DNA from 2 places in the Vibrio ostreae genome. Region 1 is predicted to be linked to the other one. Evidence: riboswitches for the same ligand, from Rfam matches in the RefSeq annotation. Region 1 holds a riboswitch; the other holds the start of a gene.

The links. Region 1 has a riboswitch for thiamine pyrophosphate ahead of thiD (bifunctional hydroxymethylpyrimidine kinase/phosphomethylpyrimidine kinase). Riboswitches for the same ligand answer to the same signal wherever they lie in the genome.
Region 2: another riboswitch for thiamine pyrophosphate. It lies ahead of thiC (phosphomethylpyrimidine synthase ThiC); the one in region 1 lies ahead of thiD (bifunctional hydroxymethylpyrimidine kinase/phosphomethylpyrimidine kinase).

The regions. Positions count from the first base shown of each region.
Region 1 is NZ_CP076643.1:610,732-619,746, forward strand. Features, by position in the region: gene KNV97_RS09050 (urease subunit beta) at 1-110, shown strand, start outside; gene ureC (urease subunit alpha) at 122-1,828, shown strand; gene ureE (urease accessory protein UreE) at 1,846-2,412, shown strand; gene KNV97_RS09065 (urease accessory protein UreF) at 2,412-3,074, shown strand; gene ureG (urease accessory protein UreG) at 3,078-3,716, shown strand; gene KNV97_RS09075 (HupE/UreJ family protein) at 3,737-4,273, shown strand; gene KNV97_RS09080 (pirin family protein) at 4,459-5,154, opposite strand; gene thiE (thiamine phosphate synthase) at 5,283-5,930, opposite strand; gene thiM (hydroxyethylthiazole kinase) at 5,927-6,751, opposite strand; gene thiD (bifunctional hydroxymethylpyrimidine kinase/phosphomethylpyrimidine kinase) at 6,748-7,614, opposite strand; TPP riboswitch at 7,751-7,875, opposite strand; gene KNV97_RS09100 (AraC family transcriptional regulator) at 8,036-8,911, shown strand; gene KNV97_RS09105 (TonB-dependent siderophore receptor) at 9,004-9,015, shown strand, end outside.
Region 2 is NZ_CP076643.1:2,785,823-2,794,837, forward strand. Features, by position in the region: rRNA gene rrf (5S ribosomal RNA) at 69-184, shown strand; tRNA gene KNV97_RS18935 (tRNA-Asp) at 264-340, shown strand; tRNA gene KNV97_RS18940 (tRNA-Trp) at 428-504, shown strand; gene KNV97_RS18945 (multicopper oxidase family protein) at 671-2,053, shown strand; gene crcB (fluoride efflux transporter CrcB) at 2,194-2,577, shown strand; TPP riboswitch at 2,630-2,728, shown strand; partial or broken gene thiC (phosphomethylpyrimidine synthase ThiC) at 2,837-4,787, shown strand; gene KNV97_RS18960 (thiamine phosphate synthase) at 4,823-6,016, shown strand; gene KNV97_RS18965 (HesA/MoeB/ThiF family protein) at 6,006-6,764, shown strand; gene thiS (sulfur carrier protein ThiS) at 6,769-6,975, shown strand; gene KNV97_RS18975 (thiazole synthase) at 6,981-7,805, shown strand; gene thiH (2-iminoacetate synthase ThiH) at 7,821-8,933, shown strand.

The DNA of each region.
Region 1 (9,015 bases):
GCACGGCAGTACGGTTTGAACCGGGCCAGAATCGCAGCATTGAACTGGTTGAGCTGGCCGGTGAACAGACACTGTATGGCTTTCGCGCGGCAGTGATGGGCAAATTGTAAAGGATGAACACATGGCACAGATAAGTCGGCAGGCTTACGCCGATATGTACGGACCCACGGTCGGTGACCGGGTGCGACTGGCGGATACCGATCTGATCATTGAGGTTGAACAGGACTTCACCGTCTATGGCGATGAGGTCAAATTTGGCGGCGGCAAGGTGATTCGTGACGGCATGGGGCAGGGGCAGAAATGCCGTGCTGACGTGGTGGATTGCGTGATCACCAATGCGCTGATTGTCGATCACTGGGGGATTGTCAAAGCCGATATCGGCATCAAAGACGGCCGTATCCATGCGATTGGCAAAGCTGGCAACAGCGATATTCAGCCGCAGGTGACCATTCATATCGGCGCCAGTACGGAAGTGATCGCCGGGGAAGGTCACATTGTCACCGCCGGTGCGATTGACGCCCATATTCACTTTATCTGTCCGCAGCAGATAGAAGAAGCGCTGATGTCGGGCACCACCACCATGATTGGCGGCGGTACCGGCCCAGCCACGGGAACCAATGCGACCACCTGTACGCCGGGGGCGTGGAATATGGCGCAGATGCTGCGCAGTACCGACCTGCTGCCGATGAACTTCGGCTTTCTTGCCAAAGGCAATGCCAGCCTGCCGGAGCCGCTGATTGAGCAGGTTGAAGCCGGCGCATGCGGCTTTAAACTGCATGAGGACTGGGGCACCACGCCCGCTGCGATTGATAACTGCCTGAGCGTCGCTGAACAGTATGATGTGCAGGTGGCTATCCATACCGATACGCTCAACGAGTCCGGTTTTGTTGAAGACACCATTGCGGCATTCAAAGGCCGTACCATACATACCTATCACACCGAAGGTGCAGGCGGCGGTCACGCGCCGGATATCATCGTGGCCTGCAGTCAGCCGAACGTGTTGCCGTCATCGACCAACCCGACCCGGCCTTATACCGTTAACACCATTGATGAGCACCTCGACATGTTGATGGTATGCCACCATCTGGACCCCAATATTCCGGAAGACGTAGCGTTTGCCGATTCGCGCATCCGCAAAGAGACGATTGCCGCCGAAGACATTCTGCATGATCTGGGTGCGTTTTCGATGATCGCCTCAGACTCGCAGGCGATGGGGCGGGTTGGGGAAGTGATCTGCCGCACCTGGCAGACCGCCCACAAAATGAAAGTGCAGCGTGGCCTGCTGGAGCAGGATCGGGAGCTGGGCGCGGATAACTTCCGGGTCAAACGCTTTATCGCCAAATACACCATTAACCCGGCGCTGGCGCATGGCATCGACCATATGGTCGGTTCACTCGAAGTGGGCAAGCTGGCCGATATCGTGCTGTGGAAGCCGGCTTTCTTCGGTATCAAGCCCGCGCTGATCCTTAAAGGCGGCTTTATTGCGGCCGCGCCGATGGGCGATGCGAATGCCTCTATTCCGACGCCGCAACCGGTTCATTACCGTTACATGTTCGGCGGTTTTGGTCAGGCCGCGGCCGCCACTTCGGTGACCTTTACCAGTCAGGCTGCGATTGATGGTGAACTGCGCAGCCGCCTTAATCTGAGCCGTGAGCTGGTGGCGTGTCGCAACTGTCGCAGCGTCACCAAACACGACATGGTGCATAACAGCTACATGCCGAATATTACGGTCGATCCGCAAACCTATGAAGTGCGTGCCGACGGCCAGTTGTTGACCTGCGACCCGGCCACTGAACTGCCGCTCGCACAACGTTATTGTTTATTTTAATCCATAAGGAGAAGGGGATGTTTCGTGTGATAAGACGCATAGCGGATGCTGAGCATCAATCTCCCGTACAGGTGGCTGATCAGGTCATGCTGCCGTTTGATGTGCGCCAGAAAGGCCGCTTTCGCACCCAGAGTGCGCAGGGGCATGATGTTGGTGTATTTCTGGAGCGTGGCGAAGTGCTGCAAAGCGGCGATCATCTGCTGACCGAATGCGGGCAGAGATTCGCCGTCGTGGCAGAACAGGAGGCGGTGATTGAAGCCAGTTGCAGTGACTGGCAGGTATTTGCGCGCGCCTGTTACCACATGGGTAACCGGCATGTGCCGATGCAAATTGGTGAGCGCTGGCTGCGTTTTCAGCCCGATCACGTGTTGCAGGAAATGCTGGAATTGCTTGGTATGGCGTGCCGCGCGATGACAGAGGAATTCAGTCCGGAAAACGGGGCTTACCATGGTCGCGGCGGGCACACTCACGGCGGACACAGTCACGGCCATGCTCACAGTCATGACCATAGCCTCAATCCAAATCATCGTCATGATCACCATCATTCACACAGTGATCATCAGCATGAGGAGCACAACCATTGATGAAGACCCAGGCACTGCTTTCGCTGCTGCATCTGAGCAGTCCGAGCCTGCCGATTGGTGCGTTTGCTTACAGTCAGGGGCTGGAGAGTGCCATTGAGCACCAGCTGGTCACCAATGAGCAAAGCCTGATGGCCTGGCTGGAGCCGCTGTTGGCGCAGGGTCAGGCCAGTCTGGATATTCCCATGCTGGCACGTTGCTACCATGCGTGGCAACAGCACGACCTGGCTGCGTTGCAACACTGGCAACAGATCTTGCTGGCTTATCGTGAGACGGCGGAGCTGGTGAAAGAAGAGCAGATCCTCGGTCAGACTTTATGCCGCTTGCTGACCAGCCTGGAGGTTGAACTGCCTGCTGAGGCACGGCAGATGAGTTACCTGCCGCTATACGCCAAGGCCGCACACCATTTTGGCCTCGATCTGGAGCAGGCGGTGGTGGGCTGGCTCTGGTCCTGGCTGGAAAATCAGATCACGGTGGCGTGTAAAGCCATTCCACTTGGCCAGACGGCCGCACAAAAGGTGCTGCTGGCGATGATGCCGAAATTCGAGTCGGCGATAGACAGGGGCCTGTCACTGGATGACGCCTCGGTCGGCTTAACCCTGCAACGTTTTGCCATGCTCAGCAGCTGGCATGAGACGCAGTATTCAAGATTATTCAGGAGTTAAACAATGAGTACACAATGCTTACGAGTCGGGGTCGGTGGCCCGGTCGGTTCAGGTAAAACCGCGCTGCTGCGCCAGTTGTGTCTGGCGATGCGCGAACACTACAACCTGGCGGTGGTCACCAATGATATTTACACCAAGGAAGATGCGGAATTTCTGCTGCGTCATCAGGCTCTGGAAGCGGACCGCATTCTTGGGGTGGAAACCGGCGGTTGTCCGCACACGGCGATTCGTGAAGATGCGTCGATGAACCTGGCGGCGATTGATGAACTGCAGGCGCGTCACGCCGGGTTGGAACTGGTACTGGTGGAAAGTGGTGGCGATAACCTCAGTGCGACGTTCAGCCCTGAGCTGTCGGATCTGACCCTGTATGTGATTGATGTGTGCGCCGGGGATAAAATTCCGCGCAAAGGCGGGCCGGGGATCACCAAATCGGATTTGCTGATCATTAATAAAACCGATTTGGCGCCGATGGTGAATGCTTCACTGGAGGTGATGGATCGGGATGCGAAAAAAATGCGCGGCGAAAAACCGTTTGTATTTACCAACTTGATGCGTGGTGACGGGCTGAAAACCGTGATCGATTTTATTGTCCGCCAGGGAATGCTGGCTCAGCGTGACGTCAAGGTCACGGTTACCGAATAATAATTGACAAGGAGAGTGTGATGAAAGTAACCAAATTAATGATGGCCGCGAGCGGATTGCTGGCCAGTCCTGCGGTCTGGGCTCATCCGGGCCATGACACCACGGCCAGTTTTGCACACGGCTTCATGCATCCGCTGACCGGCGCCGATCATCTGCTGGCGTTGCTGCTGATTGGCATGTTTGCCGCACCTTACGGCTGGAAGACCGCGTCTAAAGCGATTGGTGTGGTACTGGGCGCACTAGCGATGGGTTTTGTGGCCGGCATTGAGTGGGTTAATACCAGCCATATCGAAACGGTGGTGATGGCATCGCTGGTTCTGCTGCCATTGGCTCTGATTGCGATGCGCCGTTCTGCGTTGCAGGCGCTGGCGCTGGCCGCGGTGGCGCTGTTCAGTGCCTGTCACGGTATCGTGCAGGGCGCTGAGTCTCAGGGGGCCTTGCTGCAATATGCCCTGGGCACGCTGCTGGCGAGCGGCGTAGTGATTGTTGCCAGCCTGCTGGTGAGTAAAGCGGTGCGCCGTGCAGTGCTTGCTACCCGTCAGTTCAGCCGGCGTTAGACGCCATTAAACCGTTATGTGTACTGAAAACAGGATATGTGTTGAAAACAGGGATATGTACTGAGTTGCTTGACAAAGCTTAATCCGGATAGATAAAAGGGCCTGCAGATAGGCAGGCCCTTGTTATACTTTTCTCACGCTGCTAAACAAATGCTGGTAAACAAATGTTATACCGTGCTGCCAGCTTATGGCAGATCAAACACCAGAGCTTTGACCGCAACATCGCTGGCGTTACGCAGCTGCAGCTCGCTTTCGGCGCTGATTTTCGCGCCATCGCCCGGCGTGAGCACGACGTCGTTGACGTTCAGTTCGCTGTCTATCTGATGGATATAAATCCGGCGACCCGGCGCTACATCCAGATGTAAATCAGTGCCTGGCAGCAGGATTAGCTGGTGCAGGGTTACATCCTGTTTGATGTGCAGCGTGCCATTTTCACCCGTTGGCGTGGCAATGGTGGTCAGCCCCGGCTCCTGTCCGAAATCTTTCTGCTGGTAACCCGGCTCGCCGCCCAGCGTATCAGGCTGAATCCAGATTTGCAGAAATTTCAGCGTATCGCTGTTGGAAGCATTGAATTCACTGTGGTGAATTCCGCGCCCGGCCGACATCAGCTGAAATTCACCGGCCGGCAGGGTTTTCACATTGCCGGCACTGTCTTTATGGGCGATGGTGCCCTCCAGCACATAACTGATGATTTCCATGTCTCGGTGACCATGGGTATCGAAGCCCGCGCCAGGCGTCACTTGGTCATCATTGATGACGCGCAGCTCGGAAAAGCCCATGTGCGCCGGATCGTAATAGTGGCCAAACGAGAAGGTATGTTTACTGTCCAGCCAGCCAAAATTTGCCCGGCCACGCGCTGCTGCCGCTCTTACTTCAATCATCTTGTGCTCCTCACCCGCTTGCTGCGGATTGCTTTTATTGCTTTCAACCGTTGGTGTACTGTTGCTTGATGGCGCCAGTCTACGGCGTTATGGATAGCCTCAACAGCAAGTCAGGTTGTCGCACTTGTTCAATTATTTGCAATGACTTTGTGCGGGGAATGTGCATCAATCAAGTCACGCAATGCTCTGGCGGCCTGTTCAGGTTGGCTGGCATGGCTGATCGCCGATACCAGAGCAACGCCGTCTACGCCGGTCGCGGCCACACGGGCAAGGTTTCCCTGATTAAGACCTCCGATCGCCACCAGCGGCAGGCGGGTGTGCTGCATCGCCCAGGTCAGTCCTTCCAGCCCCCAATGTTTGACTGTATCGGTTTTGGTCGGGGTGGCAAAAATCGCACTTAACCCCAGGTAGTCGACCGGTAACTGATGAGCCGCCTGAAACTGCTGCTCATTTTCGACCGACAGTCCAAGGAGTTTATCCGCTCCCAGCAACTGGCGGGCGATGGTGGCGGGCATATCGCTTTGCCCGAGGTGCACACCGTCAGCATCAACAGCCAGGGCGACATCGACCCGGTCGTTGATGATCAGCGGCACCCCTGTACCGCTCAGGAGCTGTTTTATCGCTTCAGCGCGTTGGATAAAGGCGCGTACATCACCATGTTTTTCACGGATCTGCACCATGGTTACCCCGCCACGTACGGCTTGCTTTACCACCTGACATAAGTTGGTGAGATCCTGCTGGTCATCGGTGACCAGGTATAAACGATAGTCACTCATAGTTCGAATGCCTTCGGGTCAGTTGGATGCGGCATAGTTTGCAGCTTTACTCTGTCGATTAAGGTGTTTTCATCCAGCAGGTGTAGCGTATCGAGCAGGGCAAGCTGCAGGCTGCCCGGCCCTTGAGCCTGCTGAGCCGCCAGTTCGCCGGCGACACCCATGATGGCTGCGGCGCTCAGACCACTCAGATCACCACATGCCGCGCAGGCGCCGGTTAAAGCACTCAGGCTGCATCCCATCCCGGTCACTTTGGGCATCATGGCGTCGCCGTTACTCAGCTGTGCGACTTGATCGCCGCTGATGATAAAATCCTGCGCGCCGGAAATGACCACGCTGGCATGGTATTGCCTTGCGAGTTGTTGCCCGGCGGAGATGGCGCTGTGGCTGGCATCTCTGGCATCCACCCCTTGCCCCTGTGTATCACTACCGGCCAGCGCCATGATTTCTGAAGCATTGGCACGGATGATTAGCCGCTCTGCCTGAGCGGCAAAACGACGTGAGGTTTCTGTACGTAACCGACTGGCGCCGCAGCCGACCGGATCCAGGATGACGGGTTTGTGGTGACGGTTGGCTGCATCAATGGCAAATGCCATGCGCTCAATCCAGATTTCATCCAGGGTGCCAATATTAATGACCAGCGCTCCGGCAATCTCTATCAGTTCATCCATTTCGCGGCGTGAATGGGCCATGATCGGAGACGCGCCGACGGCCAGCAACGCATTGGCACTGTTGTTCATCACTACATAATTGGTAATGCTGACTACCAATGGCTGATTGGCGCGCAGGGCCTGAAAGGTGCGCGCGATAAGCTCAATATTCATAAAGACTCCAGCTGAGATGATGGAATAGGCGAAAGGGCAAAGAAATGATGCACCGGGCCGTGACCGCGTCCAACATCTAGCTCATCGGCATGGGCAATCGCCCGAGAGATGTAGTGTTTAGCGTGGCGAATGGCATCTTGCAGCGTAAATCCCTGAGCGAGGTAACAAGCAATCGCTGACGACAGCGTACAACCGGTGCCATGCGTGTTTTGGGTGTCGACCCGCTGAGCGCGGAATACCGCCGTGTCCGCGCCGCTCAGTAGCCAGTCATCGCTGTGACTGGTACCTGGCAGATGACCGCCTTTGAGCAGCACGGCCTGGCATGGCAGGGCGCGCAGTGCTGCGCTCATCGCTTCAAGCTGTGACTCCTGCTCGCAGAGCGGCAGACCAGTCAGCGCCGCGGCTTCTGGCAGGTTAGGCGTGATCAGGGTCGCCAGTGGCAGTAATTCCCGCTGCAGGCTGTCGATTGCCGCACTTTGCAGCAGTAAATCGCCACTGGTGGCCACCATGACCGGATCCAAAACCACAAAACGCGGCTGATACTGACGCAGTTTACGCGCCACAGCGGCAATGATGTTACTGTCGGCCAGCATACCAATTTTGACCGCGACGATATCGAGATCGCTGAACACCGCATCGAGCTGACTTTCTACATGTTCAACCGGCACCGGCAGAATGGCACTGACACCTTGGGTGTTTTGCGAGGTTATGGCAGTAATCACGCTGCAGGCATAACCGCCTGTTGCTGAGATGGCTTTGATATCGGCCTGGATACCGGCGCCGCCGCCACTGTCTGAACCGGCAATGGTCAGCACAATCGGTGTATTAAGAGAGGATTGGGATTGATTATCTGATTGAGGCATTTGGGCTCCTAATCGTCCGACAATCAGGAACCGGTTTAGCACCACCTGTCAGGTTTTGCTAAACAGCCGCCGCGAGGCGGTCATGTTGGGGGAGATGACAGGGGGAGCTATTAGATCTCAACCCGCCTACAAGCCTTACCACAACACTATAGTTCCCTACGTCAGTACTAACTGAATCAGGTTCTACGGGTCTCGCGATGACGCTTTGCCTGTGGCAAATCTTCCGGCGATCTCAGCTTTACAGCTCCCCGACTATAAGGCGCAGATGATAACAGATATTTTTACTACTGTTGATCACTGAGCGCTACTTTTGCTCGATTGACGCACTCAATCTTGTCTAGAGTGGTTAGTTGATAACACTTCTCACTAAGATTGGTTTTATGCGACACTAGTAGGTAAAGGTACTCAGGAGTCAGTTTACATGGGCGCTGTATCCGCTTCATTTACGCGAATCTGCAATTTGCTCGAATATATTCACCAACATCTAGACCAGCCTTTATCGCTGGATCGGCTTTCACAGCAGAGTTGCTGGTCGCGCTGGCAGTTGCAACGGGTATTTCACAATGAAACCGGTCTGACGGTGGCGAACTATGTACGCGAGCTTAAGCTGAGTGAAGCCGCTGAGCGTCTTGTATGCAGTCAGGAGCGAGTGATTGATATTGCACTGGCCCTCGGTTTTAGCTCTGAAGTCAGTTTTAGTCGCACCTTTAAACATCATTTCGGTATCAGTCCGCGCCAATATCGCCAGCAAGGGCAGCGCACAGGCTTACGTAAACCATTGCAGGTGCAACAATTTGCGCCGCGTGGTGAGCGCTGTACTCGTCTGGTTGATGTTCGGCTGGAAAGCCAAGCAGAATTTGAGTTGTTCGGTGTCGCCACGACTATCCGCGGTTTACTCTCTTCACAACCGGATTTCACGACTCAGGTGCCGAAAATCTGGCAGACATATTTTTCTTGTCCAAGCGATAGCAAGCCTGGTCCCTTAACGGGCGTCATCGATGTGACCCGGGTCGGCAGTGAACATGGTCAGCTGCGCTACTGGGCGACTGGAAGTCATTGGATGGCGGGGTTAAATTCGGTGCGTATTCCGGCGCAAACTTATGCGGTGGTGAAACATTGCGGACCGGTTTCGCAACTGGCTGATACTCTGGAATGGTTTATTTTTGAATGGCTGCCGGATTCTCCTTATCGGGGAGTGGACGGATTTGAGCTGGAGCGCTATCCGGCTGATTACAACTGTGCCTGCGATAACGCGGCAATGGAATACTGGTTACCGATTACCGCACGAACGGATTAACATGCTCCAAATTGTTAACTTTCCGTGGTGTACTTTGCTTAGAATACAAATGATATGTATTCTCATAAATAAAAGCAGGGTAGTTATTTCACATGGCTGTTGTT
Region 2 (9,015 bases), 1.2 Mb from region 1:
GACCAGTACATTGAATGTGTAAAGAGAACCTTTTTCGAAAGAACAGCTTTCCGAATTTTAAAATTTTGCTTGGCGACCATAGCGTTTTGGACCCACCTGACTCCATTCCGAACTCAGAAGTGAAACGAAACAGCGTCGATGGTAGTGTGGGGCCTCCCCATGTGAGAGTAGAACATCGCCAGGCTTTAACTTCTTGTTTTGAGTTTTTTTAAGCAAAAGCTCAAAGCAAAAAATGAAAAAGACTTTTATAGTCTGACCAATGCGGAGCGGTAGTTCAGTTGGTTAGAATACCGGCCTGTCACGCCGGGGGTCGCGGGTTCGAGTCCCGTCCGCTCCGCCACTTATTCGAAACCCTAGCAGCAATGCTAGGGTTTTCTCAAATCTGGTGTTTCATAATCTGCCAGAGACAATTTGGGTACCTATTTCTAGGGGTGTAGCTCCAATTGGCAGAGCAGCGGATTCCAAATCCGCGTGTTGGGAGTTCGAATCTCTCCACCCCTGCCATATTAAGAAGCCTCAGCAGTAATGCTGGGGCTTTTTTACGTTTAGAAGCACAAATACTTATCCAATCTACTCCCCATATCTGGCATATTTCTGCGTCCGGTCATTTACATTTTGTGGCCAATCAGTTTTATTACCAATATCAAGGTTATATTTATCAGGAATGGTTATGGAACTCACTCGGCGCCGCTTGCTGCAATTCGGTTCGGCGATTGGAATTGGAGCGGCGTTGCCAGCATGCTCTTTGCTGCGTCTTAGTTCAGACGAAGACAGTTATGTGTATCACCTGACCGCACAACCCGCTACCGCTGAGCTGGTTCCCGGTTATCAGACCGACGTCCTCGGTTTCAATGGTTCCATTCCGGCGCCGACGATTCGTTGTCGGCAGGGTAAAAAGGTGACCATCCATTTCACTAACAAACTGAACCAACCGACGACCATTCACTGGCATGGTTTGCGTATACCGATTGCGATGGATGGCGTCCCTTTCCTGAGTCAGGCTCCGATTATGCCGGGTGAGACTTTTACCTATGAGTTTACTCCGCCGGATGCGGGGACTTTCTGGTATCACCCGCATATGAACAGTGTCAATCAGCTGGGTATGGGGCTAGTTGGTATGCTGGTTGTGGAAGAAGCGGATCCGGTTGTGTTTGATCAGGAGTTTTCCCTGATGCTGAAACACTGGCACATCGATAAGCAGGGGCAGTGGAAACAGCGTATGATTCCACGCTACAGTGCTCGTATGGGGACTCCTGGCGAGTGGGGTACGGTTAACGGGCAGCATAACCCCCAGTACCCGATTAAGCACAATGCAACCGTGCGAGCGCGTATCGCCAATGTTGACAACACCATCACCTATCCGATAGCGGTGCAAGGCGTCGATGCCTGGATCGTGGCGATTGACGGCAACCCGATTACTACCCCGTATTTACTCAAAGAACACAAGATGGGCCCGGGGATGCGCCTGGATATCGCCTTCATTGCACCAGCCGCCGGGCAGACGGTTTACATTCGCCAGATGAAAGGTAAATTTGCGTTTCCGCTGTGTGAGTTTGTCAGTCAGGAATCCTGGCTGGCTGAGGAGAAATCGATTCCCCGTCTGCCATTAAATCCGATTCCTGAAGTGGACTTATATCGTGCCGAAGAGATCGATTTTGTCTTTGAGTGGGAAGGGGCGGTGACACCCGCAGATGAGTCCGGAAACGCGGTACCGGATTTCTGGTTGATCAATAAACGCGCCTGGGAAGGGATGAGTGCCGGTAATATTCCTAAGCCGCTTGCGACGCTGACGCGCGGTAAAAGCTATATTTTTAACCTGCGCAATGTTACTCAGTATCACCATCCGATTCACCTGCATGGTCATACCTTTACCGTGATTGAACTTAATGGTCAGCCTGTTAAAGAGCCGTTTCATACCGATACCGTGTTACTGGGCAAGAATGGTAGCGCCAAGGCGGCATTTGTGGCTGATAACCCGGGACGCTGGATGTATCACTGTCATGTGATAGAGCATATGCATACCGGGCTGATGGGCTATATTGAAGTGGTCTAGATGTGACTCCTGTAACTTTTTTAAAATCGGCTGTTTAATGTATCAGGCTACTGAAAAAGAAAACTATTTTTTCCTTTCTCCGCGCTGATCTTGAGCGATAAATCGTTACAATAGGTTACAAATTAGTACGGAGAGGTTACATGGGACAATTATCAATTTTGGGCCTGATAGCTTTAGGTGGGGCGATTGGTGCCTGCTCACGTTATCTGGTCTCAGAGTGGTGCATTACTTTATTCGGGCGCAGCTTTCCATACGGTACTCTGACCGTGAACATCGTAGGTTCTTTCATCATGGGATTATTGATTGCTGCGTTTGAAAATGAATGGCTGGCACCTTATCCGTGGCGTCAGGTGGTTGGGTTGGGATTTCTCGGTGCCTTGACTACTTTCTCGACCTTTTCAATGGATAACGTATTGATGATGCAACAGGGCGCTTTTGTGAAAATGGGCCTGAATGTATTGCTTAATGTCACGTTGAGTATTTCTGCTGCCTGGCTCGCTTACCAGTGGTTAGTTCGAGCCTGATTAAAAACTCGACATTAACACTTGGTTAACGCAACACGATTCTCTATAATCGATTCACTTGTCGGAGTGCCATAAGGCTGAGACCGTTTATTCGGGATCCGTTGAACCTGATCTGGTTAGTACCAGCGAAGGGAACAAGAGAAGACTTTCTCTGGCGATCTGTGGATCGTCATATCTTCAGTAACCAGATTTGTCTGCTTACCTCTTGTCGCAACTATCCGCCAAGCATTTATCCCTAAAATCCTAAAAGGAAAATGCTATGTCGTCGAATCGCAAACAAGCGAGACTGGAAGCTAAACAGTTTATTGAATCGCTTTCTGTTCAACCTTATCCCAATTCTCAAAAAAACATACGTCACCGGCTCTCGTCCGGACATTCGCGTGCCGATGCGTGAAATTTCTCTGGCTGACAGTCTGATCGGCGGCAGCAAAGAGCAGCCGGTTTACGAGCCTAATGAGCCGGTGAGTGTCTACGATACTTCCGGTGTGTACACCGATCCCGAGCATACCATTGACCTCTATCAAGGGCTGCCAAAGCTGCGTGCTGAATGGGTGGCGGAGCGCGACGATACCGAGCTGCTGGATGCGATGAGTTCCGAGTATGCCCGTGAGCGTCTGGCTGATGAAACACTAGATGAACTACGCTACGGCAATCTACCGCAGATTCGCCGCGCGAAAGCAGGTCAGTGCGTCACTCAACTGCATTATGCCCGTCAGGGAATGATTACCCCGGAAATGGAGTTTATCGCCATTCGGGAAAATATGGGCCGACGTCGTTACCAGGATGAGCAGCTTAATCAGCAACATCCGGGGCAAAACTTCGGCGCAAATCTGCCACGGGAAATTACGGCAGAATTTGTGCGTCGTGAAGTGGCCGAAGGACGAGCCATTATCCCGAGTAATATCAACCATCCTGAATCTGAACCTATGATCATCGGCCGTAACTTCCTGGTCAAAGTCAACGCCAACATCGGTAACTCTTCGGTCAGCTCCTCGATTGAAGAAGAAGTTGAGAAACTGGTGTGGGCGACGCGCTGGGGTGGTGATACCGTGATGGATCTGTCGACCGGACGTAATATTCATGAAACACGCGAATGGATTCTGCGTAACAGCCCGGTGCCGATTGGTACCGTACCTATGTATCAGGCGCTGGAAAAGGTCAACGGTATCGCTGAAAACCTGACCTGGGAAGTGATGCGTGACACCTTACTTGAACAAGCAGAGCAGGGGGTGGATTACTTTACTATCCATGCCGGTTTGTTGCTGCGCTATGTGCCTATGACTGCCAAACGGGTCACTGGCATTGTTTCCCGCGGTGGATCGATTATCGCCAAATGGTGTCTGGCACACCATGAAGAGAACTTCCTTTATACTCATTTTCGAGAGATTTGTGAGATCTGTGCCAAGTACGATGTGGCGTTGTCGCTGGGTGATGGCCTGCGTCCAGGATCGATCGCAGATGCTAATGATGAAGCTCAGTTTGCCGAGTTGCGTACTCTGGGTGAGCTGACTAAGGTGGCGTGGGAATACGATGTGCAGGTGATGATTGAAGGCCCGGGGCACGTTCCGATGCACATGATTAAAGCCAATATGGACGAGCAGCTGGAGCATTGTCATGAAGCGCCGTTCTACACCTTAGGCCCGCTAACTACGGATATTGCCCCGGGTTATGACCACATTACTTCCGGTATCGGTGCGGCGATGATTGGTTGGTTTGGTTGTGCGATGTTGTGCTACGTCACCCCTAAAGAGCACCTTGGCCTGCCGAATAAAGAGGATGTGAAGACTGGCCTGATTACCTACAAACTGGCCGCCCATGCTGCTGATTTGGCCAAAGGTCATCCTGGGGCGCAGATCCGTGATAATGCTCTGTCGAAGGCGCGTTTTGAGTTCCGCTGGGAAGACCAGTTTAACCTGGCGCTGGATCCGGTGACTGCCCGAGCTTTCCATGATGAAACCCTGCCGCAGGAGTCAGGTAAGGTTGCCCATTTCTGTTCGATGTGCGGTCCGAAATTCTGCTCGATGAAGATCTCCCAGGAGGTGCGCCGTACTTACGCTGATTACACGGCGTCGAGTAATGACGCGATGACAGTGACATTGCTGGATGATCCCCTGGAAGGGATGCGTCAGAAATCGCAGGAGTTTCTTAGCTCAGGTTCTCAGCTCTATCATCCGGCTGTGACCAGTCCAGAGAGCGTGGCTGAGGAGTAACCGTGAAATTACTGATCCCATCTCATTGTGTTGTGATGACGGGAGACGTGCAGCGGGTACTGTTACTTGCCAAACAACAAGGTTTGCATATCGATCACATTGAGTTGGGCGTTAGCCCAACTCAGTATTTCCACCTTGTTGCTGACACGACTCTTCGTTTATCAAGCAATCTGTTTGTATTAAATCACCTCTCGCTTGGCAGCGAGTCTGCTCCGGATCTTTGTATTGATTACATCGGCGCAGGCAGTCACTTGACCAGCTCACTATGCCCAGCAGTCGCTACGGTCGCTATCGGCGTAGCCGGTTGCAACGGGCTGGAAGATACCTGGTGGTATGGCGATGAACAGCGTCGGCTGATTCATCTGCGGGCATTAACCGCGCAGCAGCAACGACAACATCTGACCTGGCTGCTGAGTTTGCTCGCTCTTGATTTTGCCTTGGAGGATGCGTTGGTGCTGTCTCGGGCTGCACTCAATGTTTCACGTGAAACATGGCCGCGCGATTATCGCGATTTTCCCCAGCCGGAACCTCAGGCCATCTACCGTGGTGTTGCGCCGTTTGCGTTATTGGATAAAACATCGCTCGGGCTCTATCCGGTGGTGGATGACGTACGTTGGATTGCCACCTTGCTGCCGCTTGGCATCAAGACGATTCAGCTGCGCATCAAAGACCCCGCCCAAGCTGATCTGGAACAGCAGATTATCCAGGCGATAGCGTTGGGCCGCGAACATGGTGCCCAGGTGTTTATTAATGATTACTGGCAATTGGCCCTTAAACATCGGGCGTTTGGCGTCCATCTGGGGCAGGAAGATCTGCTGTGCGCCGATCTCGCTGCGTTATCTGCCGCCGGTATCTGCCTCGGATTGTCTACCCACGGCTATTTTGAACTGCTGCGTATCCAGCAGTTAGCACCGAGCTATATCGCGTTGGGGCATATTTTTCCCACCACCACCAAGCAAATGCCGTCCAAGCCGCAGGGGCTGGTACGACTGAAACTGTATCAAAGCTTGCTCGATAGTCTTCCTTATGGCGAGCATGTCGGAGTACCCAGCGTGGCGATTGGCGGTATTGATCGCAGCAACGCCGCTCAGGTTCTCGAGTGTGGGGTAAGCAGTATTGCTGTGGTCAGGGCAATTACCCAGGCTGAGGATGTCGGCCTGGCTGTTAGCCAACTGCAGCGGTTTCTTCCCGCGCCTGCGAGCGTGACGGAGGCCGGTGATGTTAAGTGATCAACAATTTATGCGCTATCAGCGTCAGGTTGCGTTACCGCAGATCGGTGAAGCGGGGCAGCAGCGTTTGCTCAACAGTCAGGTCCTGATTATTGGCTGTGGCGGATTGGGCAGCGCGGCGGCGCAGTTTCTCGCCGCCGCCGGGGTCGCAAGGCTGGTAATTGCCGACGATGATCAGGTCGCACTTTCCAATCTGCATCGTCAGTTGGCTTATCGCGTGCAGGATGTCGGCCAACCCAAAGTACGTGCTTTGGCGCGCAGTCTACAAGCACTCAATCCAGACTGTCAGGTACGTACGGTTGAGCGCTACATGGATGCCACCTTACTGAATCTGGAAGTGGGCTTAGCCGATGTGGTGCTCGACTGCAGCGACAATCTGCCGACACGTCACCAGGTTAACCGGGCTTGTCATCAGGCCGGAGTGTGTCTGATTTCAGGCTCGGCCATTGGCTGGGAGGGTCAGTTGATCCCGCTCGATTTTACTCAGCGTCCCCAGGGCTGCTATCAGTGTGTGGTACCCGAGCAGGAATCGGCGGCTGCGCTGCGCTGCTCCGACATGGGTGTGGCCGGCCCTGTGGTCGGCAGCATAGGTAACTTACAGGCTCTGCTCGCTGTGCAGAAATTAATTCAGCTTGAGGAGTTTCACAGTCACTACATGCAACGTTTCGATGCGCTGAGTATGCAGTGGCAAAAGTGGCAACTGATCGCCGATCCACACTGTTTACAGTGCGGGTGTGGCAAGGAATGAAGGTATGACTATCACCATCTTTATTAATCAGCAAGCACACCAGATTAAGGCGGCGACCAGTTTGCAGACACTGCAGCACGAACTGGGCCTACCGACACTAGGCTGTGTGTTTGCCATCAACCAACAAGTTATACCCAAAGGCTTATGGTCTGAGACGCTACTCAATCAGGGTGATCAGATCGCACTGTTTCAGGCCATCGCAGGAGGCTAATATTTATGTCTGTAACGAATTCTATATCTAAGCAATCCAAGCGCGAAATTTTAGCTGGCAATCCACCGCTGATTATCGCCAATCGCCAGTTCGATTCTCGCTTACTGACCGGAACCGGAAAGTTTTCTGATCGTAGCACTATGGCTAAAGCGATTGCTGTGAGTCAGTCTGAGCTGGTCACTATGGCACTCAAGCGGGTTGATCTCGAACAGCGTGATGACGACATTCTCGCACCGCTGATCGCCAGCGGGATGAACTTGTTGCCCAATACTTCCGGTGCCAAAACGGCGCAGGATGCGATCTATGCCGCACATCTGGCGCGCGAGGCGCTGGGTACTGAGTGGCTGAAACTGGAAATTCATCCCGATCCCAAGTATTTGATGCCGGACCCGATCGAAACTCTGAAGGCGGCCGAACAGTTGGTTAAAGACGGCTTTATTATCTTGCCTTACTGTCATGCCGACCCGGTGCTGTGCAAACGGCTGGAAGAGGTCGGTTGTGCGGCCGTCATGCCGCTGGGTGCGCCGATTGGGACCAATCAGGGACTAAGCTCAAAAACCTTCCTGGAGATTATCATCGACCAGGCGAACGTACCGGTCATTGTAGATGCCGGTATCGGTGCGCCATCGGATGCCGCGTTGGCGATGGAGATGGGCGCAGATGCGGTATTGGTCAATACCGCAATCGCCACGGCACGTGATCCGCTGGTGATGGCTAACGCGTTTCGGTTGGCAGTGGAAGCGGGCCGAATGGCTTATCTGTCTGGCCTGGCGACTCAGCAACAGAGCGCGTCTGCGTCGAGTCCGTTTACGGCATTCCTGGATAATTGAGCGGGATGATTGAGTATGAGTTTTATTGATCAATTTAACCAGCTCGGCTGGGATGATATTAAGTTGTCGGTGTATGCGAAAACCCGGCACGACGTAGAACGGGCACTGGCCAAAAGCAAACGCGATCTGGAAGATTTTAAAGCGCTGATTTCGCCTGCGGCGGAAGGGTATCTGGAACAGATGGCGCAGCTCTCTTACCAGGCGACCCGACGCCGTTTTGGCAATACGATGTCGTTCTACATTCCGCTCTATCTGTCCAACCTGTGTGCCAACGCATGTACTTATTGTGGCTTTTCGATGGAAAACCGCATTAAGCGTAAAACACTTAATGAGGAGGAAATCCGGGCTGAAATCGCCGCTATCAAGCAGATGAAATTTGATAGCGTATTGCTGGTGACTGGTGAGCATGAAACCAAAGTCGGCATGAACTACTTTCGGCATATGCTGCCGATCATTAAGCCGTCGTTTCACTATCTGGCGATGGAAGTGCAGCCACTGCAGCAGCAGGAGTATGCAGAACTCAAGACGTTGGGATTGGATGCCGTGATGGTTTATCAGGAGACGTATCATCCATCGACGTACGCCCAGCATCATCTGCGTGGTAACAAAATGGATTTCGAGTTTCGGCTTGAAACTCCAGATCGCCTGGCGCGAGCCGGGATAGATAAAATCGGTTTAGGCGCCCTGATTGGTTTAGAAGACTGGCGTACCGATTGCTTCTATGTTGCGGCCCATCTTGATTACCTGGAGCGGACTTACTGGCAGTCACGCTACTCGATTTCGTTTCCGCGCCTGCGGCCGTGTGAAGGGGCTTTGCAGCCTAAATCGGTGATGACGGACAAACAGTTGGTGCAGCTGATTTGCGCTTTTCGGTTGTTTAATTCTGAGGTTGAATTATCACTTTCCACCCGAGAAACGCCGGCCTTTCGCGATAATGTTGCACCGCTTGGCATAACCAGTTTGTCAGCGGCATCGAAAACCCAGCCCGGTGGCTATGCGGATCCGAAAGCGGAGCTGGAGCAGTTTGCTACCAGTGATGAACGTTCAGCGCTTATGGTAGAACAGGCGATGCAAGCGCGAGGTTTGCAGCCGGTCTGGCATGACTGGCATGCAGTCTATTCCGGTTAGCCTGAGGTTTGAATGACCCGGCTTATGTTTCACGTGAAACATACACAAATAAGGCGACCTCTGGTCGCCTTATTTGTGTGGC